Nonomuraea africana: one gene and its partner. The main gene of each other region encodes a partner of the protein of the gene in region 2 in a complex. Links are inferred from orthologs where the notes say so. Each region holds a gene or a part of one and is shown on either strand. Other genes may lie near its edges. The genes, in order: H4W81_RS29235 and sucB.

Region 1 (12,324 bases), 1.5 Mb from region 2 along the record:
AGCGCCTGCTCTACGCCGAGTCGCGGCAGCTGGGGCGGATCCTGCGGGTGCCCGAGCGGGAGGTGCCGCCGACGGTCGAGGAGTTCTGGCCCTACTTCGACGAGATGGTCGCCAGTCGGCTCGAGCCCCATCCGACCGCGCTCGAGGTGCTGGCCACCATGCGCGGCACGCCCGTTCCCCCCATGGTGCCGAGGGCGCTGCGCAAGATCTGGACACCGGTGGGGATGGGGTCGGGCGAGTTCAACTACTTCGTCACCGTCGGGACGCTGCCGCCTGCCGTCCGGGAGGTGCTGGGTCTGTCCTGGTCGGCGCGGGACGAGCGGCGGCTGCTCAGGCTCGGCCGGGCGGTGGCGGCGCTCACGCCGCACCTGCCCGAGCGGGCGCGCTACCTGCCGATCGCCTACCGTGCCAGGCGGGCCGCGCGCCGGCGGCGGGAGCTGTCACCCGCGCAGTGAGTCGCGGATCCTCTCGGTCGCCTCGTCGAGCGCGGCGCGGCACTGCTCGAGCTTCTCGCGCGTGAGGGGGCTGTCGGAGGCCTGCTCGCGGACCGTGGCGACGAAGTCGGCCAGCAGCTCGCCCAGTTCGGCGTCGAGTTCGGCGCGGTTCTCGCCGGCTCCGCCGAGGTCGCTCCAGACCTCGTTCCAGACGCTGCGCCACCGCCTGCTCAGGCGCTCGCCCTCGCTCTGCCAGTGCGTGGCGTGGTCCATCCACTGCCGCTTCTGCTGGTCCTTCAGCCGCCGGAACTCGTCCGCCTGCTGCTGGCGGCTACTGCGCTTGACGTCCTTGGCGATCGCGGTCAGCTCCTCGCGCAGCGACTTGACCGTCTCGCGGACGTCCTCCTTGACCTCGCGGGCGATGTCGCGGACCGAGTCGGTGATCTCCTGTTCCAGGTCGGCCAGCTCGTCGAGGCGGGAGTCGAGCTCGGCGCGGCCCTTGTCGGTGATCGAGAACACCTTCTTGCCGTCGATGACCTCGTGCGTGACCAGGCCCTCCTCCTCCAGGCGGGCCAGCCGCGGGTAGATGGTGCCGGGCGAGGGGGAGTAGACGCCCAGGAAGCGGTCCTGGAGCAGCCTGATCACCTCGTAGCCGTGGCGCGGGCTCTCCTCCAGGAGCTTGAGCAGGTACAGGCGGAGCCTGCCGTGGGCGAAGACCGGGCTCATTCCTTCTCCCCCTTGAGCAGCGTGACGTCGGCCGAGACCGTGTTGGCCGTGAGAGAGGCCATTCCACCACCCAGCCGTCCCGACAGCGACCTGGCCGCGGGACGGCCGTCCGCGCGCAGCTCGTCGAAGGCCGAGTCGAGGCGGCCCGAGGTCGAGCGGATCGTGACGTCGCTCTGCGCGTCGTGCGGCAGGCGGACCAGGATGTCGCCGGAGACGCTGGTCAGCGTGACGTGGCCGGTGGGGCGCAGCGCCAGGTCGGCGGTGATCCGGCCGGAGATCGTGTTGGCCCTCAGCCGCCTCGGGACGCCGCCGGCGACGGCCAGGTCACCCGAGACGCTCTTGAACGCCAGGTCGCCCTCCATCGCACGGCTCTCGACGTCTCCGGAGACGGTCTCGGCGCTGACGTCGCCGCTCACGCCGTCCAGGACGATCTCGCCGGAGACGCTGCGGACGTTGGTGCGCCGCTCGAACCCCGCCACCACGGCCGAGGCCGAGACCACGCCGACGCTGAGGCGGCAGTCCTTGGGCACGGTGATCGTCAGGGTGCTGGAGCGCCGGCCCGATCGTTTGAGCCAGCCGAGCAGGCCGTCCCAGGTGAGGTCCTTGTAGGCGATGGTGAGCGTGCCGTCCTCGTCATGGGTGACGATGAGCGGGGCAGAGTCGATCTCGGTGACCTCCAGCGTCGGCGGGCCCTCGCTGGCCAGGACGGCCAGCCGGCCGGCGACGATGCGCACGTGGAGCGCGTTCACCGTGTCGAACGCGAGCTGCTGGGGCTGCTCGATCGTCCAATGCGCCATGGTTCCGTCCTTCGTTCCCGACACGTCCGACACAAGACACGATATGTCGCGTTCGGTGAAAACTCAAGATGTATCGTGTCTCGCGCGGTCGTCACTCCTCGTCGTCGTCGGAGTCGTGCCGGGCCAGCCAGGTCGCCAGGCGCTCGATGGGGGTCTCGAACTCGGGGTTGAGATCCACGAACTCGCGCAGCCGCTCACCCAGCCACAGGATGCTGACCTCCTCCTCCCCGCGCCGCTCGACCAGTTCCTCGATCCCCCTGTCGGTGAAGTACATCTCTCTCTCCTGCTCCCTCGCACCTTTGTCGGTGCGTAACTCTAATGCGCGAGACGGCGTGAACCTTTCGCGGGCGAGCCGGTAAGTACAGGCGTTCGATCACCGCACCGAAAGGCCATATATGTCCCAGCCCGCCGCGACCACCGAGGTCGCCGACGCCGAGCTGATCCGGCGCTCGTGGCAGGAACCTGAGGCGTTCGCCGCGGTGTTCGACCGCCACGCCCCGCAGCTGCACAGGTACGCGGCACGCAGGCTCGGGCCCGACGCCGCGGAGGACGTCGTCTCCGAGACCTTCCTCGCCGCCTTCCAGCACCGCCGCCGCTACGACCCCGAGTACGCCAACGCCAGGCCATGGCTGTACGGCATCGCCTCGAACGTGATCGGCAAGCGGCGCAGGGACGAGCTCTCCCGCTATCGGGCCTACGTCCGCGGCGGCGTGGACCCGGCGGAGATCACCGGAGGGCTGGTCGAGGACAGCGTGTCCACGCTGACCGTCAACCGGCCCCTGGTCGCCGCGCTCGCCGGGCTGAAGGCCGGTGACCGCGACGTGCTGCTGCTGGTCGCGTGGGTCGGACTGAGCTACGAGGAGGTCGCGCGCGCACTGGACATCCCGGTCGGGACGGTCCGCTCGCGGCTCAACAGGGCCAGGAAGAAGGCCCGTCAGGCACTGGAGGACACATGGGAGGACGGCCTCGATGGATGAGATGGACGCGGTGCGGCGACTGTGGGCGGACACGCCCGAGGGATCGGCGGGACACCTCGCCACCAGCCGGGCCCTGCTGGAGCGGGCCTACACGGTGAACCAGGAGGAGCGGGACCGGCGGGTGCGGGGGCCGCGCCGGATCCTCGGCGGGTGGGTGCCGAAGGGCCTGGCCGTCGTGGCCGCGGCGGCCGTGACCGTGCTGGCCGTCCAGGTGATCGTGCCAGGGGCCGCGCCGCCCGCCAGCGCCCGGGAACTGCTCGCCAGGGCGGCGGACGCGGCTGAGGACCAGGGCGAGCTGAGACCGGGCCCCGGCCAGTACCTGCACGTCAGCTCGGTGGCCATGCAGAACCTGATGGTCGGGCCCAGGGACGGCGCCGGAACCCGTCAGGTGATCCTGACGGTCGCCGAGGACCGGTGGGAGCCCGCCGCTCCAGGCCGGCCGTGGCTGGTCAGGGAGGAGCGCAAGTCGGCCGCTCCGGCGCCGGGAAGCGGGCCCGTCCCCTCGGGACCGTGGGACACCGGTGTCGAGGACAGCTACTACGAGTCCTCCTGCGACAGGGCACCCGGTGACGAACTCTCCTATCTGCGGCTCGGCGACTGGCCCACCGACGTGGCCGCGCTGCGCGCCAGGATCGAGAAGGTCGCCGCGAAACAGAGCGGTCCGGAGAACCTGCGCCTGTGGTCGACGATCAGCGGCCTGATCGAGAAGTCCGCCGCCAGGCCCGATCTGGCCGCGCCGCTGTTCGAGGTGGCGTCGAGCCTGAAGGGCATCAGGCTCTTCCCCGACGTCACCGACGCCGCGGGACGGCCCGGCCTCGCCGTCGGCATGGACGAGAGCGAGTACCTGCGCTCCGAGCTGGTCTTCGACAAGGAGACCTACCGCTACCTCGGCACCCGGTACGTGACCACCGCCGACCGGACCCAGACCCCCGGCGGCCACACCTTCGTCGTGCCCAAGGGCACCGTCACCGGCACCGCCCTGCTCGGGGTGGAGCTGGCCGACGCCATGCCCGAGCCCGCACCCGACGCTTCCCGTCTGAAGATCCCCTGCTAGGAAAGGACATCCGCAGCATGTTGCTGATCAACGCCCTTCTGGCGGCCGCTGTCGTCGTCAGCCCGTCACCCGAATACGAGACCGCCTACACCAAGGCGGTCGACCTTGAACAGGCCAAGGTCTCCTGCATGAAGGCGGCGGGGTTCGAGTACCTGCCCGCCGATCACGCCAAGGCCACCTTGAGCGACACCGAGCGCAAGGCCCGCAACGGCGACTACGCCGCCCTGCGGGCCCAGCGGGCGAAGAAGGGCTTCGGCGTCTGGTCCCTGCTCGTCCACCCCGAACCCCTGAGGAACGAGCACCCCAATAACAAGATCGTGATGGCGTTGCCGGAGGATCGGCAGAAGGCATACCAGGCGGCCGAGAACACGTGCTTCGTCGGGGCGGTCAAGAGCGTCCTGGGCAAGGAGGTCAGCTCGCTGGAGGACTACGCCCGCCAGCTCAGCGCCGCGTACGACGAACGGGCCGCCAAGGAGCTCGACGGCTCCGCGAACCTGGTCAAGCTGGGCAGCGCCTTCGCCACCTGCCTCAAGGTCACCGCGGCCAAGCCCACGGACCTGGCCGAGCGCGGCGTCAAGGCCTTCGTCGACGAGCGCACGGAGGTCGCTCGCAAGCAGGGCATGCGGGCTCCGGTCAAGGCCGCGCGCCTGATCCCGAGCCTGACGCCCGACCAGGCGAGGCCGTACCTGAAGAAGGAGATCAAGGCCGCGCTCGACGACCTGGCCTGCGGCAAGGACTTCTACGCCGCCTACTCGCCCGTGGCGTGGAAGCTCCAGCAGAAGGTCTACGCGGAGTTCGGCATGCCCTTCGCCTGGTAGCACCCCAGGGAAAGCGGAACGCCCCGGCCTGTCAAAGGCCGGGGCGTTCTTCGATCTGTCAGCCGAACAGCGCGTGCTGGATCTCCTCCAGCTCCCTGTCATGAGCGGCGTGCGAGCCGGTCGCGGGGGAGCTGTTGGCGGTGCGGGAGACCCTGCGCAGGCGGCGGCCGCCGAACAGGTCGGGGTTCTCCGCCAGCTTCAGCGTGAGGTACGGCCACGGCCCCATGTTGACCGGCTCGTCCTGCGCCCAGACCAGCTCCACAGTGGAGCCGTAGCGGGCGAGCTCGGCGTTGAGCTCGTCCTCGGGGAACGGGTAGAGCCGCTCGAGGCGGACGATCGCGGTGTTCTCGGCGGCCGGCGACTTCTCGCGGGCCGCGATCAGGTCGTAGTAGACCTTGCCCGAGCACAGCACGACATTGGTGACCTTGCCGGGGTCGACCGTGGTGTCGCCGATGACGGGCTGGAAGGTGCCCGCGGTGAACTCGACGGCCTTCGACGTCGCCTTCTTGTGGCGTAGCAGCGACTTCGGCGTGAAGACCACCAGCGGCTTGTGCCTGCCCGACTGCACCTGCCAGCGCAGCAGGTGGAAGTAGTTGGCAGGGGTGGTCGGCTGGGCGACGGTCATGTTGTCGAGCGCGCAGACCTGCAGGAAGCGCTCGATGCGGGCCGAGGAGTGGTCGGGGCCCTGACCCTCGTAGCCGTGCGGCAGCAGCATCACGACGCCGGACTTCTGGCCCCACTTCTGCTCACCGGACGAGATGAACTCGTCGATGATCGTCTGGGCGCCGTTGACGAAGTCGCCGAACTGGGCCTCCCACGCCACCAGCGCGTCGGGCCTGACCACGCTGTAGCCGTACTCGAAGCCCAGCGCCGCGTACTCGCTCAGCAGCGAGTCGTAGACGTAGAACTTCGTGGTGTCCTGGTTGAAGGCCTTGAGCGGGGTGTGGTCCTCACCGGTGAGCCGGTCGACCAGCACCGCGTGGCGCTGGACGAACGTGCCGCGGCGGGAGTCCTGGCCGACGAGGCGGACGGGGTGACCGTCGATCAGCAGCGAGCCGAAGGCGATGGTCTCGCCCATGCCCCAGTCGATGGCGTCCTGCTCGACCATCTGACCGCGCCGCTGGATGATCGGCGCGAGCCGCGGGTGCGGGGTGAAGCCCTCGGGCAGGTTGAGCTGCGTGTCGACGACGCGCTTGAGCGTCTCGTCGGTGATCGCCGTGGGCGTGTCGGCGTGCGACCACTTGACCACCTCGGTGGCGGGCACCTGCAGCTCGCCGGAGTCGGCGGGGTGCTTGGCCGCCTCGCGGACCTCGGTGAAGGCCTGCTCGAGCTTGGCCTGGTAGTCGCGCAGCGCCGACTCGGCCTCCTCGACCGTGATGTCGCCGCGGCCGATCAGGGCCTCGGTGTAGAGCTTCCTGGTCGAGCGCTTGGCGTCGATGATGTCGTACATCAGCGGCTGCGTGTAGGCCGGGTTGTCGCCCTCGTTGTGGCCGCGACGGCGGTAGCAGACCATGTCGATGACGACGTCCTTGCGGAAGGTCTGGCGGTACTCGTAGGCCAGCCTGCCGACGCGGACGACGGCCTCGGGGTCGTCGCCGTTGACGTGGAAGATCGGTGCCTGGATCATCCGCGCCACGTCGGTCGCGTAGACCGAGCTCCTGGAGGAGGCGGGCGAGGTGGTGAAGCCGACCTGGTTGTTGACCACGATGTGCACGGTGCCGCCGGTGCGGTAGCCGCGCAGCTGCGACAGGTTGAGCGTCTCGGCCACCACGCCCTGGCCCGCGAAGGCCGCGTCGCCGTGGACGAGCACGGGCAGGACCGAGAAGCCCTCCTCGCCGCGCTCCAGCAGGTCCTGCTTGGCGCGCACGACGCCCTCGAGGACCGGGTCGACCGCCTCCAGGTGGGAGGGGTTGGCGACCACGGAGGAGATGATGGTCTTGCCGTTCGGCGCGGTGAAGGTGCCGCTGGCGCCCAGGTGGTACTTCACGTCGCCGGAGCCGTGCGCGGTGCGCGGGTCGATGTTGCCCTCGAACTCGCCGAAGATCTGGCCGTAGGACTTGCCCACGATGTTGGCCAGCACGTTGAGCCTGCCGCGGTGGGCCATGCCGATGACGACCTCGTCGAGGTCCTCGCCCGCCGCCTCGCTGATGACCGAGTCGAGCAGCGGGATGAGGGACTCGCCGCCCTCGAGCGAGAACCGCTTCTGGCCGACGAACTTCGTCTGCAGGAAGGTCTCGAACGCCTCGGCCGTGTTGAGCCGCGCGAGGACGTGCAGCTGCTCCTCGCGGTCGGGCTTGGCGTGCGCCTTCTCCACCCGCGCCTGGATCCAGGCCCGCTCCTCGGGGTTCTGGATGTGCATGTACTCGATGCCGACCGTGCGGCAGTAGGAGTCGCGCAGCACGCCCAGGATCTCGCGCAGCTTCATCAGCGGACGGCCGCCGAAACCGCCGGTGGCGAACTCGCGCTCCAGGTCCCACAGCGTGAGGCCGTGCGACTGGATGTCGAGGTCGGGGTGCTTGCGCTGCTTGTACTCCAGCGGGTCGGTCTCGGCCATGAGGTGGCCGCGGACCCGGTAGGCGTGGATCAGCTCGATCACGCGCGCGGACTTGGCGACGTCGTCGTCGTGGGAGGCGGAGACGTCCTGGGTCCAGCGAACGGGCTCGTAGGGGATCCGCAGCGCCTCGAAGATCTCGTCGTAGAAGCCGTCCTCGCCCAGCAGCAGCCGGTGGATCGTGCGCAGGAAGTCGCCCGACTGGGCGCCCTGGATGATCCGGTGGTCGTAGGTGCTGGTGAGCGTCATGACCTTGGAGACGGCCAGGCGCGAGAGCGTGTCGGGCGAGGCGCCCTGGTACTCGGCCGGGTACTCCATCGCGCCGACGCCGATGATCGTCCCCTGCCCGGGCATGAGACGCGGCACGGAGTGGACCGTGCCGATCGTGCCGGGGTTGGTCAGCGAGATCGTGGTGCCGGTGAAGTCGTCGACGCCCAGCTTGCCGGAGCGGGCCTTGCGGACGATGTCCTCGTAGGCCATCCAGAACTGCCGGAAGTCCATGTCCTCGGCCGCCTTGATGGACGGCACGAGGAGCTGGCGCTCGCCGCTGCTCTTCTGCACGTCGATCGCCAGGCCCAGGCCGATGTGCTCAGGCTTGATCAGCGTCGGCTTGCCGTCGACCTCGGTGTAGGAGTAGTTCATCTCCGGCATGGCCTTCAGCGCCTTGACGATCGCGTAGCCGATCAGGTGCGTGAAGGAGACCTTGCCACCACGACCGCGCGCGAGGTGATTGTTGATCACGATGCGGTTGTCGATGAGCAGCTTGGCGGGGATGGCCCTGACGCTGGTGGCGGTGGGCACGGTGAGCGAGGAATCCATGTTGGCCGCCGTGCGCGCTGCGGCGCCGCGCAGCTTGACCTCTTCTGCGCCGGCGGGCACGGGGGTGGAGACCTTGGGCTTCTCGGTTGCGGTGGTGGTCACGGCGGCCTTCGGAGCGGTGGGGGCGGGCGCGGTCGCTGTGCCGTTCGCCGCCTCCCTGGCCGGGGTTCGGCCCGGTCCATAGTCAGGGTTGTAGTCAGCGAAGAAGTTCCACCAGGCCTTGTCAACAGACTCGGGGTCCTGGAGGTATTTCTGGTACAGCTCGTCGACAAGCCATTCGTTCTGACCGAAGCTTGCCAGCGGGTTTGTCCGCGACGACTCAGACGACACGGCGGAAATCGCCCTCTTCCGCAGATCGGCGTTGATGATAGAGAACCTGTCCAAGGCTACTCGCCCAGACCGGCAACGTGCGCCCGTGAGGCGGGGCCACTTCGCCTGATCCTCTCAGGACAGTCCAAAGTGGTCACGCCTCCCTAGTCAATCATGGGGGTGCAGTCATTGTTACCATTCGGTATCAACACTCTGGCGGGAGTTTTACGTCCCGCTAACAATGAGTCTCGTCACTATGCGCACCTCCGGGGTGATCTCGGTCAGCAGGTCGGCCAGTTCCTCCCCGGCCACCTTGAGCTCCTCCAGGGAGAACGGCTCCAGGCGCTCCAGGAGGAAGAGTGCGTCGGTGGTCTCCTCCGTGATCCTGGTGCGCGCCACCTGGCGCCAGTTCCACCGGCGGCAGGTGACGCCGAGGTCGTCGCGCCAGACGACCTCGCCGGGCTCCGGCGTGCCGAGCGCCTCCTCGGACGGCTCGTCGCCCACGGCCCGCACCAGACGCGCCGGGCCCTGGTACCGGTTGAGGTCCTCGCCGCCGATGGGCAGCACGTGCTTGACGCTGATGGCGTTGTAGGCGTCGACGACCTGGTTGATCTCGGGCAGCGGCAGCCTGCGTGAGAGCGCGTCCACCGAGGGCCGCGTCCGCGACGGCTTCGCGCCGAACGCCCGGTAGGCCTCCCGCCACGACTCCAGCTTCTCGTGGTCGTTCGGCACCGGCCGGGCCCCGGCCAGCCAGCCGCGCGACCTGTCGTCGGTCGGGCCGTTGCGCAGGCCGTGCGCGGTGATGGCGAGGACGGCGAAGTCGGGCCGCAGCGCGGTGACAGAGGGATCAACGGTGATGTCGTCTAGCATGTGTCCAGCGTATGACGACCGCGCCGGCCGCCTGAGCGGGACCCGTGCCCCTGGCGTGGAACGCCCTACAGCCAGCCGTGCTCGCGGGCCAGGCTGAACGCCTCGGCCCGGCTCGAGACCCCGAGCTTGGCGACCACCGCCGCCAGGTAGTTGCGGACCGTGCCGCCGGACAGGTGGGTACGGCGGGCGATCACCGCCACCGGCGTGTCGAACTCCGCCAGCCGAAGCACCTCGAGCTCGCGCGGCGTCAGCGGGCACTCGGGCGCGGTCAGCGCGTCGGCGGCCAGCGCGGGGTCGACGTAGCGCCCTCCCGCGTGGACCCGCCTGATCACCTCGGCCAGCGCGCCGCCGGGTGAACCCTTCGGCAGGAAGCCCTTCGCGCCCGCGTCGAGGGCCCGCTTGAGCAGCGGCGGCTTGCCGTACCCGGTCAGGATGACCACCTTGCACGACGGCAGCGCCGCGGCCAGCTCGGCGCTGACCGCCAGCCCGTCGAGGGCGGGCATCTCCAGGTCGACCACGGCCACGTCCGGCCGATGGGCCAGCGCGGCGTCGACGGCGGCCCAGCGGCCCCGCGAGCGGGACGGAGGCCGCGGTCGCGGCGGCGAACAGCCGGCGGTGGACGCCCGGGTTCGCCGAAGGAGTGACCGCCGCGTAGAGCACGCCCGACTGGGCGGCGGCGAACAGCGCGATGCCGGGCGCGCCGAGGACGACCCGCACGGGCTCGGGTTCGCGCAACAGCCCGATGCCGGGCATGACGAGGCTCGCCAGCACGGTCAGGCCCAGTGTCGCCAGGGTCGCGAGCCTGGCTCAGCGCAGCACGCGGGCAATTCTAGGCGGGCGTCCCAGACCGGTGGACCCTGCCAGAACATGGTTGCCAGAATATGGTTCTGGAACAATGGCGAAATGTCGAAGTTTGTGGTGACAGCGGCGAACGAGGCCCAGCGGGCCGCCTGGCTCGGTGGAACGCTCCCCGAGGTCGAGAGGGTCCGGCCGGGCCTGTGGTCGATCCCGGTGCCCATTCCGATCAACCCGCTGCGCTACGTGCTGGTCTACGCGCTCGAACTGCCGGACGGCGTGGCGATCGTCGACGCGGGATGGAACACCGACGAGGCGTACGACGCGCTCGTGGCGGGGCTGGCCGTCGCGGGATACGCGATCACCGACGTCAAGGCGGTGCTGGTCACCCACATCCACCCCGACCACTACGGCCTCGCGGGGCGCGTCCGCGAGGTCTCCGGTGCGTGGATCGCCCTCCACCCCGCCGACGCCCGCCTGCTGCGCGACCGGTACGACGACGACTACGTCGAGACGCTGGTGCAGCAGGAGCGGGCGCTCCTGGTGCGGTCGGGGGTGCCGCAGACCGTGCTCGACACCCTGGCGGGCGCGTCGATGATGATCAGGCACATGGTGACCATGGCCAAGCCCGACCGGCTGGTGGAGGACGGCGACCGGCTCGACCTGGGCGGCTGGGACCTGCGTGCGGTGTGGACGCCCGGGCACTCGCCCGGCCACCTGTGCTTCGTGTCGGAGTCGCGCAGGGTGCTGTTCTCCGGCGACCACGTGCTCGCCAAGATCACTCCGATGGTGGCGGTGCACCCGCAGTCGGCGCCCAACCCGCTGGCCGACTATCTCGAGGCGCTGGTCGCGGTGCGCAAGTTCGAGGTGGACGAGGTGCTGCCGGCGCACGAGTACCGCTTCAAGGAGCTGGCCGAGCGCGTGGACCACGTGATCGGCCACCACGAGGACAGGCTCGAGGAGATCGTCGGCGTGGCGGCCGCGCACGACGGCGTCACCTGCTGGGACATCGCGACCAGGCTCACCTGGTCGCGGCCGTGGGAGACGATCCAGCCGTTCATGCGCCGCGCGGCGAACAACGAGACCCTCGCCCACCTGGTGTGGCTGGAGGCGAAGGGGCGGCTGCGCCGGACGCGGGGAGAGGCGGACCGCTGGCATTCCATGTAAAACTAGTCGGGAAAGTGTCAATGGCGGGTGACGGTGTGGCGGCCGGTGGCGACCGGCAGGTCGAGCATGGTGCGGATGCCCGGAGGGGCCGCGCACAGGGCGGGGATGTTGTTGACGGCGCGGGCCGCGGCCGCGGCGAGCCCGTGCGAGACATCGTCCACGGTCACCGTCATCTGCGGCACGCCCTCGATGTGGATGGCGAACCCGGGGTCGGGCCAGCGGCGCACCCTGGTCGAGTCGGCCTTGTAGACGCACTCGACGGTCATGAACGGGCGTCCGCGCACCAGCCCGGAAAAGACCCAGCGGGAGGCACAGACCGTGCCCTCGCGCACCAGCCCGGCCGCGATCTCGAACTCCTCCGTCGCCAGCTCGAACTCGTCGCTCTCCTCCACCTCGTCGAGACGCACGTCGAGCGCGTCGGCCACGAGCTGCACGCTCTCGGCGAAGAGCGCGCGCTGGAAGGCCCGGTACGGCCTTACCGCCGCGGTGTAGTCCTTGGCCGACCGGGTGAAGCCGACCAGGTCGATCACGATCTGCCTGGAGGGATGGCCGCGGAAGTCGGAGGACTCGCGCACGTAGATGTGGTCGACCCTGTTCGACAGCCCGGTGAGGGCCAGCGGCAGGAAGTCGCTCATGAAGCCGGGGTTGATGCCGGTGCCGTGGAGGGAGCTGCCGCCCTGCTTGCAGGCCTGCTCGAGCCGTTCGACGATGCCGGGGCCGTACGAGCGGGGATAGACGAAGCCGGTCGTGGTGATCACGTTCTTGCCCGAGGAGAGCAGCGCGCAGATCGTCTCGACGTCGGAGGCCTGGTCGCGCCCGAAGTAGGAGGCGGGCAGCGGCATGTGCAGCACGCAGTCGGCGTCGAGCGCCATGATCCGCTCGACGTCGTCGGTGCAGGTGACGCCGGCGGGGGGCCTGCCGACCAGCTCGCCCGCGTCCACGCCCACCTTGTCGGGGTCGTAGACCAGGACACCCGCGAGTTCGAACTCCGGTCTGCTCAGCACGCT
Region 2 (11,160 bases):
CAAGGTCGCGAAAGGGGGGTGGTGTTCGGTGAAGCTGCGCTACAACTACCGGCTGTATCCGGACGCGCCCCAGCGGGAGTCGCTGGCCCGGACGTTCGGGTGTGTCCGCGCGGTGTGGAACGACGCGCTCGCGCGGCGCAAAGCCGCTTGGAAGGCCGACCGGACCCGGATCGGCGGCGTGGAGTTGCAGAAGATGTGCATCACCGCCGCGAAGCGGACCCCGGAGCGGGAGTGGCTCGGGGAAGTCTCCCCGGTGCCGTTGCAGCAGTCGCTACGAGACCTCGACGTGGCGTACAAGAACTTCTTCGAGTCGGTGAACGGCAAGCGCCGGGGTCCGAAGATGGGCCTGCCCGTCTTCAAGTCCCGCCACGACCGACGCCTCCTGGGGCTCGTTCCTGCGCCTGTTGGAGGGCAAAGCCGCCCGGTACGGGCGCGAGTTCATCCGGATCGACCGCTGGTATCCCTCCTCCCGGCTCTGCCCGTGCTGCGGCTGGCAGGTCGGGAAACTCGCCCTCGACGTCCGCGAATGGGACTGCCGGCAGTGCGGCGAACACCACGACCGTGACTTCGCGGCCGCGCTCAACATCCTCGCCGAAGGCATCCGCCTTCGGTCCCCGAACGACGTGGCCGCCGGGCTGGTGGACACCCGAAACGACTGTGAAGGGCAGGTAAGACCAGGAAAGGCAATCCCGATCCTGGCACCGCCCGAAACCTCCACCGCGCAAGCGGCGTAGAAGCAGCAGTAACCATCCCGTCGCGAGGCGGGAGAATCCCCGTCATTCATTCATGGCGGGGAGAAGTCAAGTCTCTCACGTGATGAGGCCGAACCCGCCTGCCGCTCTGGTGTACTGGCCGCTCAGCTCGGTGCCGATGACCGCGACGAGGAAGGCGCCGAGCGGCCACGACACGAACAACGAGGGAGAGGCGACGCGATCTACCCGCCGAGCACGACGAAGCCGAGGGTCAGCGCGTGGACAGCGAGGGAAAGGACGAGCGCGGCGATCCGTCGCATGCCGCCGATCCTAGAGGCGGCCCATGACGGTGTCAGCTGACGATGTCGGCCGACGGTGTCAGCCGACGGGTCAGCGCTGTCTGGCCACCGCCTGGAGAAGGTCCTCCTCGTGCATCTCGTACGGCTCCGCCTCCAGCGCCTCGGCCAGCCGCTTCTCCGCGTACGGCATGACCTCGTCGACCACGACGCGCCGCCCCGCCTCCTGCGACAGCGAGGTGACGGCGGCGCCGGCGATGCCGCAGGGCACGATCCTGTTGAACCAGCTGGGGTCGTTGGCGCAGTTGAGCGCGAAGCCGTGCATCGTGACGCCGCCCGCGATCCTGATGCCGACCGCGCCCAGCGCCCGGTCGGGCCCGCCGTCGCCGGCCACCCAGACGCCGCTGCGCCCCTCGATCCGGCCCGCGCTCACGCCGAAGTCGGCGCAGATCTGGATCATGGCGTCCTCGAGCGCGTGGACGTAGGCCCCGATGTCGCCGACCCGCATGATCGGATAACCGACGAGCTGGCCGGGCCCGTGCCAAGTGAGGCGGCCGCCCCTGTCGACGTCGACGACGGGAGTGCCGTCAGCGGGCCGCTCGTGCGCCGCCGTGCGCTTGCCCGCGGTGTAGACGGGTGCGTGCTCCAGCAGCAGCGCGGTGTCTCCGAGCGACCCCGCGACCCGGTGGGAGTGGACGCGTCTTTGGAGCGCCCATGCCTGCTCGTAGGGCACGTCCACGCCAAGACGGACAATCGTCAGCTTCGCCACAGACCAAGGTTACTCACAAGAAACGCGCCCGTGGGACTTCCTTTGCCCCAGCTCAGCCGTCATGCGGTGAGAAGCCTCGGCTCGATCCTGAACTCCTTGACCCCGCCCGCCCCGTCGTGCTCGAGCCGGTAGGCGTAGCCCGCGGGGTCGACGGTGACGGCCTGGATGAACTCGGTGCCGACGTAGTGGAGGCCGACGCCCTCGTCGGCGGCGTAGCCGGCGGGCAGCTCTCCGGAGGCGACCGACGCCTGCAGCAGCTCGCGGCGCTGCGGGTCGGAGTTGTAGTGGACGCCGCAGGAGTAGGGCAGCAGGGCCAGGCCGTCGGCCCAGGTGCGCAGCTTGGGCCCGAAGGAGTCGGTGTTGCCGCCGACGTGCCAGCACAGCGCGCCCGCGCTCTGCCCCGCAAGCACCACGCCCGCCTTCCACGCCTCCTCGAAGGCCTCGTCAAGGCCGTGCAGCCGCCACAGCGCCGCCAGGTTGGCCACGCTGCCGCCGCTGACGTAGATCATGTCCTGCTCGAGCATCCAGGCCTTCGGGTCCTCGACATTGGGCATCGGGAAGACCGTCAGGTGGCTCACCTCGACGTCCCAGCCCGCGAACGCGCCGTACATCTTGAGCAGCCAGTCGGAGTCGTCGCCGGTCGCGGTGGCCAGCAGGCCCAGCTTCGGCCGGTCCTGGCCGGTGAGGTCAAGGGCGTAGCGCAGCAGCGGGCTGGCCGCGATGAAACCGTAGCGGTCGGTCTGCCTGAAGGACCCGCCGCCGATGGCGAGGATGTGCGACTGTCCTGACCTGCTCATTGTGTAACCCCCACGGTTGAGTCGGACGAATGGCTCACTAGAGTACGGCGGTCAGCGCATCGTCGAGGGTCGGATGCAGGAACCTGAAGTCCGTGTCAAGTAGTTTCGCCGGTACGGCTCGCTGCCCGATGAGCAACCCTTCGTCCGCGAAGCCGCCGAGCGCGGTGCGCAGCGCGAAACCGGGCACGGGGATCGGCATCGTCGGCTTCTTCAGGGCTCTGCCCAGCGCCTTCGTGAACTCCTTGTTGGTCACCGGTTCGGGGGAGGTTAGGTTGACCGGCCCCACCAGATCCCGATTTTTCAGGATATGGAGGGCGGCGCGGACCCAGTCGTCCAGCGAGATCCAGGCCCACCACTGCTGCCCGGAACCCAGCGGCGCCCCGAGCCCCATCCTGAACACCGGCAGCATCTGCCTGAGCGCCCCGCCCTTCCCGCTCAGCGCGATCGCGGTGCGCAGCCGTACCGTCCTGACGCCCGCCTCCTCCGCGACGGCCGCCTCCTCCTCCCAGCACTCGCACAGCTCCGCCAGGAAGCCCTCGCCGCGCGGCCCGCTCTCGTCGGTCACCCGGTCGCCCGTGTCGCCGTAGAAGCCCACTCCAGAGGCCGACAGCAGCACCTCGGGCGGCCGCTCGAGTCCCTTCAGCGCGGTGGCCAGTGTCCTGGTGCTCTCGACGCGGCTGGCGACGATCTCCCGCTTGTACGCCTCGCTCCAGCGCCGCTCGCCGAGGCTCGCGCCCGACAGGTGCACCACCGCGTGGGCGCCCTCGAGCACGGTCCTGTCGACGAACTCCTGCCCGGGGTCCCAGCGCGACTCCTCCGCGCTGCGCGGCTCCCGGCGCACCAGCCGTACGACCTGGTGGCCATCGGATTTCAGCGCCGCGACCAGCGCGCTTCCGAGCAGCCCCGACGCACCTGTCACGATGATCGCCATTCATCCACCCTACGCCGCGAGGTCGTCGCGCCTGCCGTACGGGCGGTGGAACGGGAGCGGGCGCCCGCGGAGAGCTCCGCGGGCGCCCGATGCTGCCACCTCGGGTGTTACGCCAGGCCCAGCTGGGCCTCGAAGCGGCCCTCCTCCAGGCGGCGCTTGATCGTGGTGAGGAAGCGGGCCGCGTCGGCGCCGTCGACCAGGCGGTGGTCGTAGGTCAGCGCCAGGTAGACCATCGAGCGGACCGCGATGACCTCGCCCTCGGGCGTGTCGAGCACGACGGGACGCTTGACGACCGCGCCGGTGCCGAGCATGCCGACCTGCGGCTGGTTCAGGATCGGCGTGTCGAACAGCGCGCCGCGGCTGCCGGTGTTGGTCAGCGTGAACGTGCCGCCGGTGAGCTCGTCGGGCGTCACCTTGTTGTCGCGGGTGCGCTGGGCCACGTCGGTGATCTTCCGGGCGAGACCGGCCAGATTGAGGTCGCCCGCGCCCTTGACGACCGCCGCGAGCAGGCCGCGGTCGGTGTCGACGGCGACGCCGAGGTTCTCGACGTCGAAGTAGGTGACCTCGTTGGTCTCGTTGTTGATCGTGGCGTTCAGCTTCGGGTGCTGCTTGAGCGCCTCGACGGCGGCCATCGCGAAGAACGGCGTGAAGGTCAGCTTGACGCCCTCACGACGGAAGAACTCGTCCTTGGCGCGGTTGCGCAGCTGGGCGATCTTCGTGACGTCCACCTCGACGACCGAGGTGAGCTGGGCCGCGGTCTGCAGGGACTCGACCATGCGCTTGGCGATGGTCTGGCGCAGACGCGTCATCTTCTCGGTACGGCCGCGCAGCGTGGTGTCGACCTGGACCGCCTCGGGAGCGGCGGCCGCCGGAGCCGGAGCGGCCGCGGCCGCGGGGGCGGCGGGCGCCTGGGCGGCGGGAGCGGCGGGGGCGGCGGGCGCGGCGGGCGCGGGCGCGGCCTGCTCACGCTGTGCCTTGGCGGCCTCGAGCACGTCCTGCTTGCGGATGCGGCCACCGACGCCGGTGCCGTTCAGCGAGTCGAGGTCGACGCCGTGCTCGTTGGCGAGCTTGCGCACCAGCGGCGTGACGTAGGGGCTCTCACCGGCCGAAGGCAGCGGGCTCGGCGCCTGGGCGGGCGCCTGGGCCTGCACGGGCTCGGGAGCCGGCGCGGGAGCCTGGGGAGCCTGGGCCTGCACGGGCTCGGGAGCCGGAGCAGGAGCCGGCGCGGCCTGCGGGGCGGCGGGCGCGGGCTGCGGGATCGAGGAGACCGGCGCGGGAGCGGGCTCGGGCTCGGGCTCCGGCTCGGGCTCGGGCTCGGGGGCGGCCTCGGGAGCCGCGGCGGGGGCGCCCTCGGTGCCGTGCTCGTCGATGATCGCAAGCTCGGCGCCGACCTCGACGGTTTCGTCCTCGGCGACGACAATCTTGGTCAGGACACCCGCCGACGGCGACGGGATCTCGGTGTCGACCTTGTCGGTCGACACTTCGAGGAGCGGCTCGTCGGCCTCGACGCGCTCGCCCTCCTTCTTCAGCCAACGGGTTACCGTGCCCTCGGTCACGCTCTCGCCGAGCTGGGGCATCTGTACGGAGACCGGCATGGGTATGTCTTCCTCGAGTTCTTAGTTGTGGACGTGCAGGGGCTTGCCGGCCAGCGCCAGCATGGCCTCGCCCATGGCTTCGGACTGGGTCGGGTGAGCGTGGATCAGCTGGGCGACCTCCGCGGGGAGGGCCTCCCAGTTGTAGATCAGCTGGCCCTCGGTGACGAGCTCGCCGATGCGGCGGCCGACCATGTGGACGCCGACGACGGGGCCGTCCTTCTGGGCGAGGACCTTGACGGCCCCCGAGGTGCCGAGAATCTGGCTCTTGGGGTTGCCGGCCAGGTCGTAGACCTGCTCGACGATCTCGATGCCCCGCTCGGCCGCCTGCTTGGAGGTGATGCCCACCGAGGCGACCTCAGGGTCGGAGTAGGTGATGCGCGGCACGCCGTCGTAGTCGATCGGCGGCGGGTTGAGGCCCGCGATGTGCTCGGCCACCATGATGCCCTCGGCGAAGCCGGCGTGCGCCAGCTGCAGGGTCGGGATCAGGTCGCCGATGGCGTAGACGCCCGGCACGCTGGTGCGGCAGTGTTCGTCGACGACCACGGCGCCGCGCTCGATCGTGACGCCCTGCTCCTCGAAGCCGATGCCCGCGCTGACCGCGCCGCGGCCCACGGCCACCAGCAGCAGCTCGGCGTCGAGGGTCTTGCCGTTGGCCAGAGTGACGACCACGCCGGTGTCGGTGGTCTTGACGCTGTCGAAGAAGACGCCCAGCTCGTACTTGATGCCCCTGCGGCGGAAGGCCCGCTCCAGCAGCTTGGAGCTCGACTCCTCCTCCAGCGGGAGCAGGTGGGGCAGCGCCTCGACGATCGTGACCTCGGCCCCGAAGGAGCGGTAGACGCTGGCCAGCTCCACGCCGATGACGCCGCCGCCCAGCACGATGACGGAGGTGGGGACGCGGTCCATCTTCAGCGTGTGCTCGCTGGTGATGACGCGCTCGCCGTCGATCTCCAGGCCGGGCAGCGACTTGGGCGCGCTGCCGGTGGCCAGGACGATGCTGCCGCCCTCGTAGACCTCCGCGCCCACCTGGACGCGGTTGGGGCCGACGAGCTTGCCCTCGCCCTCGACGATCGTGACGCCCGCCGACTTCAGCAGGCCCTGAACGCCCTTCCAGGCCCGGGTGACGATCTTGTCCTTGAAGGCGTGGACGCCGGGCACGTCGATGCCGTCGAAGCGGGCCTTGACGCCGTAGGCCTCGCTCTCGCGGGTCTCGTCGGCGATCTCTGCCGAGTGCAGCAGGGCCTTGGTGGGGATGCAACCCCGGTGGAGGCAGGTGCCGCCGATCTTGTCCTTCTCGATCAGCGCGACCGTCTTGCCCAGCTCTGCCGCCCGCAGGGCGCAGGCGTAGCCACCGCTACCGCCACCTAGGACGACGATGTCGTAGGCCACAGGAAAGCTCCTTGTCGGATGGTGATGCCGTCATCTTTTCACTTGTTAAGGCCCGTTGCGGCCCTCTCGGCCAGTCCGATGAGGGTGCGGGTGATGGCGCCGGTGCCGCCCTTCGGGGTGTAGCCGTGCGGCTCGCCCTTGTTGAAGGCGGGGCCCGCCATGTCGATGTGCGCCCAGCGCCTGCCCTCGGGCACGAACTCCTTCAGGAAGATGCCGGCGGCCAGCATGCTGCCCCAGCGCTCGGGCTGGAGGTTGGCGATGTCGGCGATGGGGGAGTCGAGGCCCTTGCGCAGCTCCTCGGGCAGCGGCATGCCCCACGCGCCCTCGCCCACGGCGTTGGCGACCTCGACGACGTGCTCGCGGACCGCGTCGTCGTTGGACATGACGCCGGCCGTACGCCAGCCGAGGGCGACGATCTGCGCGCCGGTCAGGGTGGCGACGTCGACGATCAGGTCGGGGTCGTCCTCCGCGGCGCGGGCGATGCCGTCCATGAGGACCAGGCGGCCCTCGGCGTCGGTGTCGAGCACCTCGACGGTCTTGCCGCTGTAACTGGTCAGCACGTCGGAGGGGCGGGTCGCGGTGCCGCTCGGCAGGTTCTCGGCCAGGCAGAGGTAGCCGACGGCGTTCACCTTGAGGCCGAGGCGGGCGATGCCGACGAGGGCGCCGAAGACCGCGCCCGCGCCGCCCATGTCGGACTTCATCCAGTCCATCGCGGCGGACGGCTTGAGCGAGAGGCCACCCGAGTCGAAGGTGATGCCCTTGCCGACGAAGGCCAGCGTCTTGGCCGCCTCGGGGTGGGTGTAGGCCAGGCGGACCAGCCGCGGCGGGTTGGCCGAGCCCTGGCCGACGCCGATGATGCCGCCGTAGCCGCCCTCCTTGAGCTGCTTCTCGTCGAGCACCTCGACGCTCAGGCCGGCCTTGCCGCCCTCCTGCTCGGCGATCTCGGCGAACTTGGCCGGCCACAGGTCGGAGGGCGGGGTGTTGACCAGGTCGCGGACCAGCGAGACGGAGTCGGCGATGATCGAGACGCGCTCGGCGGAACCGCCGGCCGAGGTCAGCACCTCGATCTCGGCGACGGGGGCCTTCTGCTCGCCGTTGGTGCGGTACTTGTCGAAGCCGTAGGCGCCGAGCAGGCCGCCCAGCGCGACCGCCTCGGCCTCCTCCGCCGAGGACGCGGGGAGCGCGAGCGCGGCGCGGGCGGTGCCGGCGAGCGAGCGGACGGCCGCGCCGGCGGCGCGGCGCAGCCCCTCCTGGTCGGCGGACTCACCGAGACCGACGGCGACCAGCAGCGGCGCGGTGATGGCGCCGAACGTGGGGATCTTGGCCAGTTCACCGGCCTTGCCGGTGAAGGCGACAGTGGCGAGCGCGGCGCCGAAGGCACCGTCGACCGCCTCGATCGAGGAGCGCGGGCCCTGTGGGCCGGACAGGAATCCGACGACCAGGGCGTCGGTGTCGAACGAGACGGGATCTGCTGAGTTCAGCCGCACAGTGGTCACGTAGACCGATGCTATCCACGGTTGGCGGCTTATTCATAAACAGGGGTTCATCCTACCAATACCGCCCATCAAAATGGTGCTACTGTTGATAGCACCATGTTGCTCACCCTTGATCTCAACGACCCTCGCCCCCTGCACGAGCAGGTGGCGGGGGCGATCAGGCGCGCCATCGGCGACGGCTCCTACATGGCTGGGGATCGCCTCCCTCCGGCCAGGGACCTCGCCGACGCGCTCGGCATCAACGCCAACACCGTCCTTCGCGCCCTTCGCGACCTGCGCGACGAGGGCCTCCTGGAGTTCAGGAGAGGCAGAGGGGTGAGTGTGGCGGGTGGATCGACCGGTCGCGCCCTGATCGTCCAGCGGGCGCGCGACCTGCTCGAGGAGGCGAAGAAGTACGGCTACAGCCGCGACGACCTCATCGACGTATTGAAGGAGCTGCCATGAACAGGGCCTTGACCGCAGCAGGGATGTGGGGGCTGCTCGTCACCACGGTTCTCGTGGGCGTCCCCCTCGCCCTCCGTGACAGACTTCCCGACCCGCTCGCGACGCACTGGAGCGACGCGGGGCCCGACAACTCCCTCTCCTTCACCCAGAACCTGTTGTTCACCGTGGCCATGGCGCTCGTGGCGCTGGCGGTCATGGTGGGCGTCGTCCTGCACGGCAGGGCCTTCGAGCGCAGACTGAGCCGTGCCTACTGGTGGGGCTTCCTGTTCGGCTGGGGCCTGTTCGTGATCGGCATGGAGCTGTCGATCCTCCAGGCCAACCTCGACGTCGCCGACTGGACCCTGGCCAGGCCCGCCGGCTGGGGCGTCGCCGCCACCATGGCGGTGGCGGCCGCCGCCGGCGTCCTGGCGGGCTTCCTGTTCAGGGGCGCGCCCGACCAGGAGCGGCCGCGGAACGAGGCCGCTCCCCGCCTGCGGCTCAGGGCGGGACAGCGCTCCGTGTGGGTCAGCAGGGTCACCAACGTCTGGCTGGTCGCGCTCGCGGTGGGCGCGGGCGTCCTGACGCTCGCACTGGGCGTGTTCACGCTGATGGGGCTGATGGAGGGCCCCGCCTCCGCCTTGCTCGGCGGTTCGGCGCTCGTCCTGGTGGCCGGGCTGGCCACCTCCTCCGCCACCGTGCGGATCACCGAGGACGGCGTCGCGATCGGCTTCGGCCCCCTCGGCTGGCCGGTGCGCAGGATCAGGCTCTCGAAGATCGAGAGCGCCTGGTCCGAGGTGCGCCACCCGAGCCAGGTCGGCGGCTGGGGGCTGCGCGGCGTGCCCGGCAGCGCGGCGATCATGCTGCGCGGCGGCGACTGCCTGGTGCTGCGCTACCGCTCCGGCGGGCAGCTCCTCGTCAGCGTCGACGACGCCGCGCGCGGCGCCGCCCTGCTCAACGCCCTCCTCGAGGAGCGCGTCGGCCGATGACCAACCGCCACGAGCCCTTCCTGCCCGCCGACCCGCACCCCTCCAGCAGCAGACGTCCCTCCGTTCCTCCTGCCTGGAGCCGCTCGTGATCCCTCTCTTCCTGCTCGTCGCGTACGGCCTGGCCTGGCTGTTCGCGCTTCCCCTCTGGCTCGGCGACGGACTGGCCGACCCCCTCTTCGGTCCCCTTGTCGGCCTGATGATGTTCACCCCCACGCTCGGCGTGCTGGCCGTCTGGGCGGTCAGGCGCACGCCGTTCCGCGCCTGGGCCCGCGAGACGGGCCTGACCCTGGGCGCGCGCAGGGGCCGCACCGTCGCACTGTTCTTCGCGACCTGGGCGGCCGTCCCGCTGGTCGTGTACGGCACGCTCGCGCTGACCGCGGCCCTCGGGCTCGTCTCGCTCGACCTCGGCCGCCTGAGCCTGTTCACCACCACGATCCGCGCCACGGGCATGCCCCTGCCCGACGACCCGCACACCGCGCTGCTCGTCCAGGTGGTGGTCTCGACGCTGGTCCTGCCCGTCCTGAACCTCATCCCCATGCTCGGCGAGGAATGGGGCTGGCGCGGCTGGCTGCTGCCGAGGCTGGTGGCCGCGCGGGGGGTGTTCGGCGGGCTGGTGCTGTCCGGCGTGATCTGGGGTCTCTGGCACGCTCCGGCGACCGCGCTGGGCTACAACTACCCGGGCCTCGGCCCCTGGGCGGCGCTGCTCTTCGTCGGGTTCTGCGTGCCTGCCGGGATGCTGTTCGGCTGGCTGCGGCTGCGCACAGGCAGCGTCTGGCCCGCGGTGATCGGCCACGCGGTGCTCAACCCTGCCGCGTCGCTGGCGCTCCTGCTCGGCGACGCGGCCGCGCCGCCCGACACGGTGGTCGCGGGCATCACGGGACTCGTCGGCTGGGCGGTGCTGGCCGTCCTCGCCGTTGTGGTCTTCAAGCTCGCCCCTGTACGGCAGGAGCAACCGGTCAGCTGAACCGGGTCACCTCTCATCGGGTGGGGTGGATCCACTCGGGTGGATTGGATCCCCTCGGGCGGGTTGGCCCGTCGGGTCGGCGGAGTACCGCCGGCCCGCTGGGGCGGCGCCGGCGGTCAGCTCAGCAGCGCGCACGCCACGAGCACGGCGGCTGTCGCGGTCTCGACGAGCGCTCCCAGCACGTCGCCGGTGATTCCGCCGAGCCTGCGCCGTGCATGGTGGAGCAGCGCCAGCGCCGCCCCCAGCCCGGCCAGGACGGCGAGCGGAAGCACCACCCGCGACAGCAGCACGCCCGCCAGCGCCGCGACGGCGACCACGGCGAGGGTGACGAGGAGCGCGGTGCGGCGCCGTACGGTGCCCGCCACCATGTCGCCGAGCCCGCCGGGCCTGGCGGAGGGTACGCCCACGGCGCACGCCCAGGTGAGCGCCAGCCGTCCGGTCACGCACGCCGCCAGGAGCGCCACGGGGCCCGCCTCCGCCAGGGCCGCGGCCTGGGCGAGCAACGTGAGAACCAGCGTGACGACCCCGAACGGCCCAATATCCGACTTTTTCATGATGTCGAGCGCCTGAGCGGCGGGCTTCCCGCTGCCCAGGCCGTCCGCGAGGTCCGCCAGGCCGTCCAGATGCAGCGCCCTGGTCAGCACCGTGAGCAACCCGAGCGCCAGCGCCGCTTCGAGCAGTCCGGAGCCGGACACCAGCAGCGGCAGGCAGCTCACCGACCCGAGCGCGAGCCCGACCGCCGGCGCGAGCACCATCGCCTGGCCGGCCACCTCGCGGTCGACCCGATCCACCCGGACGGGGAACACGCTCAGCGTCCCCACCGAG

Evidence for each region.
Region 1: sucB (region 2) and H4W81_RS29235 share a complex: the UniProt entries of both Escherichia coli proteins name them as parts of the 2-oxoglutarate dehydrogenase (OGDH) complex. The link is inferred for Nonomuraea africana from one-to-one orthologs.

What each region holds. Positions count from the first base shown.
Region 1 is NZ_JADBEF010000001.1:6,167,321-6,179,644, reverse strand. Bases 4,665-8,811 are described here. They hold H4W81_RS29235 (multifunctional oxoglutarate decarboxylase/oxoglutarate dehydrogenase thiamine pyrophosphate-binding subunit/dihydrolipoyllysine-residue succinyltransferase subunit), read right to left. Parts: upstream 8,507-8,811; coding sequence 4,865-8,506; downstream 4,665-4,864. Other genes in these bases: H4W81_RS29230 (B3/B4 domain-containing protein), read right to left, coding at 8,711-8,811; H4W81_RS29240 (hypothetical protein), read left to right, coding at 4,665-4,806. Also shown: H4W81_RS29270 (oxygenase MpaB family protein), read left to right, coding at 1-455; H4W81_RS29265 (PadR family transcriptional regulator), read right to left, coding at 441-1,160; H4W81_RS29260 (DUF4097 family beta strand repeat-containing protein), read right to left, coding at 1,157-1,957; H4W81_RS29255 (DUF6104 family protein), read right to left, coding at 2,049-2,231; H4W81_RS29250 (RNA polymerase sigma factor), read left to right, coding at 2,353-2,934; H4W81_RS29245 (CU044_5270 family protein), read left to right, coding at 2,927-3,988; more of H4W81_RS29240, read left to right, coding at 4,006-4,664; more of H4W81_RS29230, read right to left, coding at 8,812-9,355; H4W81_RS48840 (response regulator transcription factor), read right to left, coding at 9,421-9,687; H4W81_RS29220 (MBL fold metallo-hydrolase), read left to right, coding at 10,259-11,317; H4W81_RS29215 (NAD(P)H-dependent amine dehydrogenase family protein), read right to left, coding at 11,335-12,324. UniProt on the Escherichia coli protein: E1 component of the 2-oxoglutarate dehydrogenase (OGDH) complex which catalyzes the decarboxylation of 2-oxoglutarate, the first step in the conversion of 2-oxoglutarate to succinyl-CoA and CO(2).
Region 2 is NZ_JADBEF010000001.1:4,629,142-4,640,301, reverse strand. What follows is about bases 2,837-5,819. They hold sucB (2-oxoglutarate dehydrogenase, E2 component, dihydrolipoamide succinyltransferase), read right to left. Parts: upstream 5,081-5,819; coding sequence 3,593-5,080; downstream 2,837-3,592. Other genes in these bases: lpdA (dihydrolipoyl dehydrogenase), read right to left, coding at 5,102-5,819; H4W81_RS21915 (TIGR01777 family oxidoreductase), read right to left, coding at 2,837-3,485. In the rest of the region: H4W81_RS49405 (zinc ribbon domain-containing protein), read left to right, coding at 405-734; lipoyl(octanoyl) transferase LipB, read right to left, coding at 1,083-1,757; H4W81_RS21920 (Type 1 glutamine amidotransferase-like domain-containing protein), read right to left, coding at 1,817-2,554; more of H4W81_RS21915, read right to left, coding at 2,592-2,836; more of lpdA, read right to left, coding at 5,820-6,466; H4W81_RS21900 (leucyl aminopeptidase), read right to left, coding at 6,505-7,962; H4W81_RS21895 (GntR family transcriptional regulator), read left to right, coding at 8,059-8,406; H4W81_RS21890 (SdpI family protein), read left to right, coding at 8,403-9,371; H4W81_RS21885 (CPBP family intramembrane glutamic endopeptidase), read left to right, coding at 9,457-10,335; H4W81_RS21880 (adenosylcobinamide-GDP ribazoletransferase), read right to left, coding at 10,452-11,160. UniProt on the Escherichia coli protein: E2 component of the 2-oxoglutarate dehydrogenase (OGDH) complex which catalyzes the second step in the conversion of 2-oxoglutarate to succinyl-CoA and CO(2).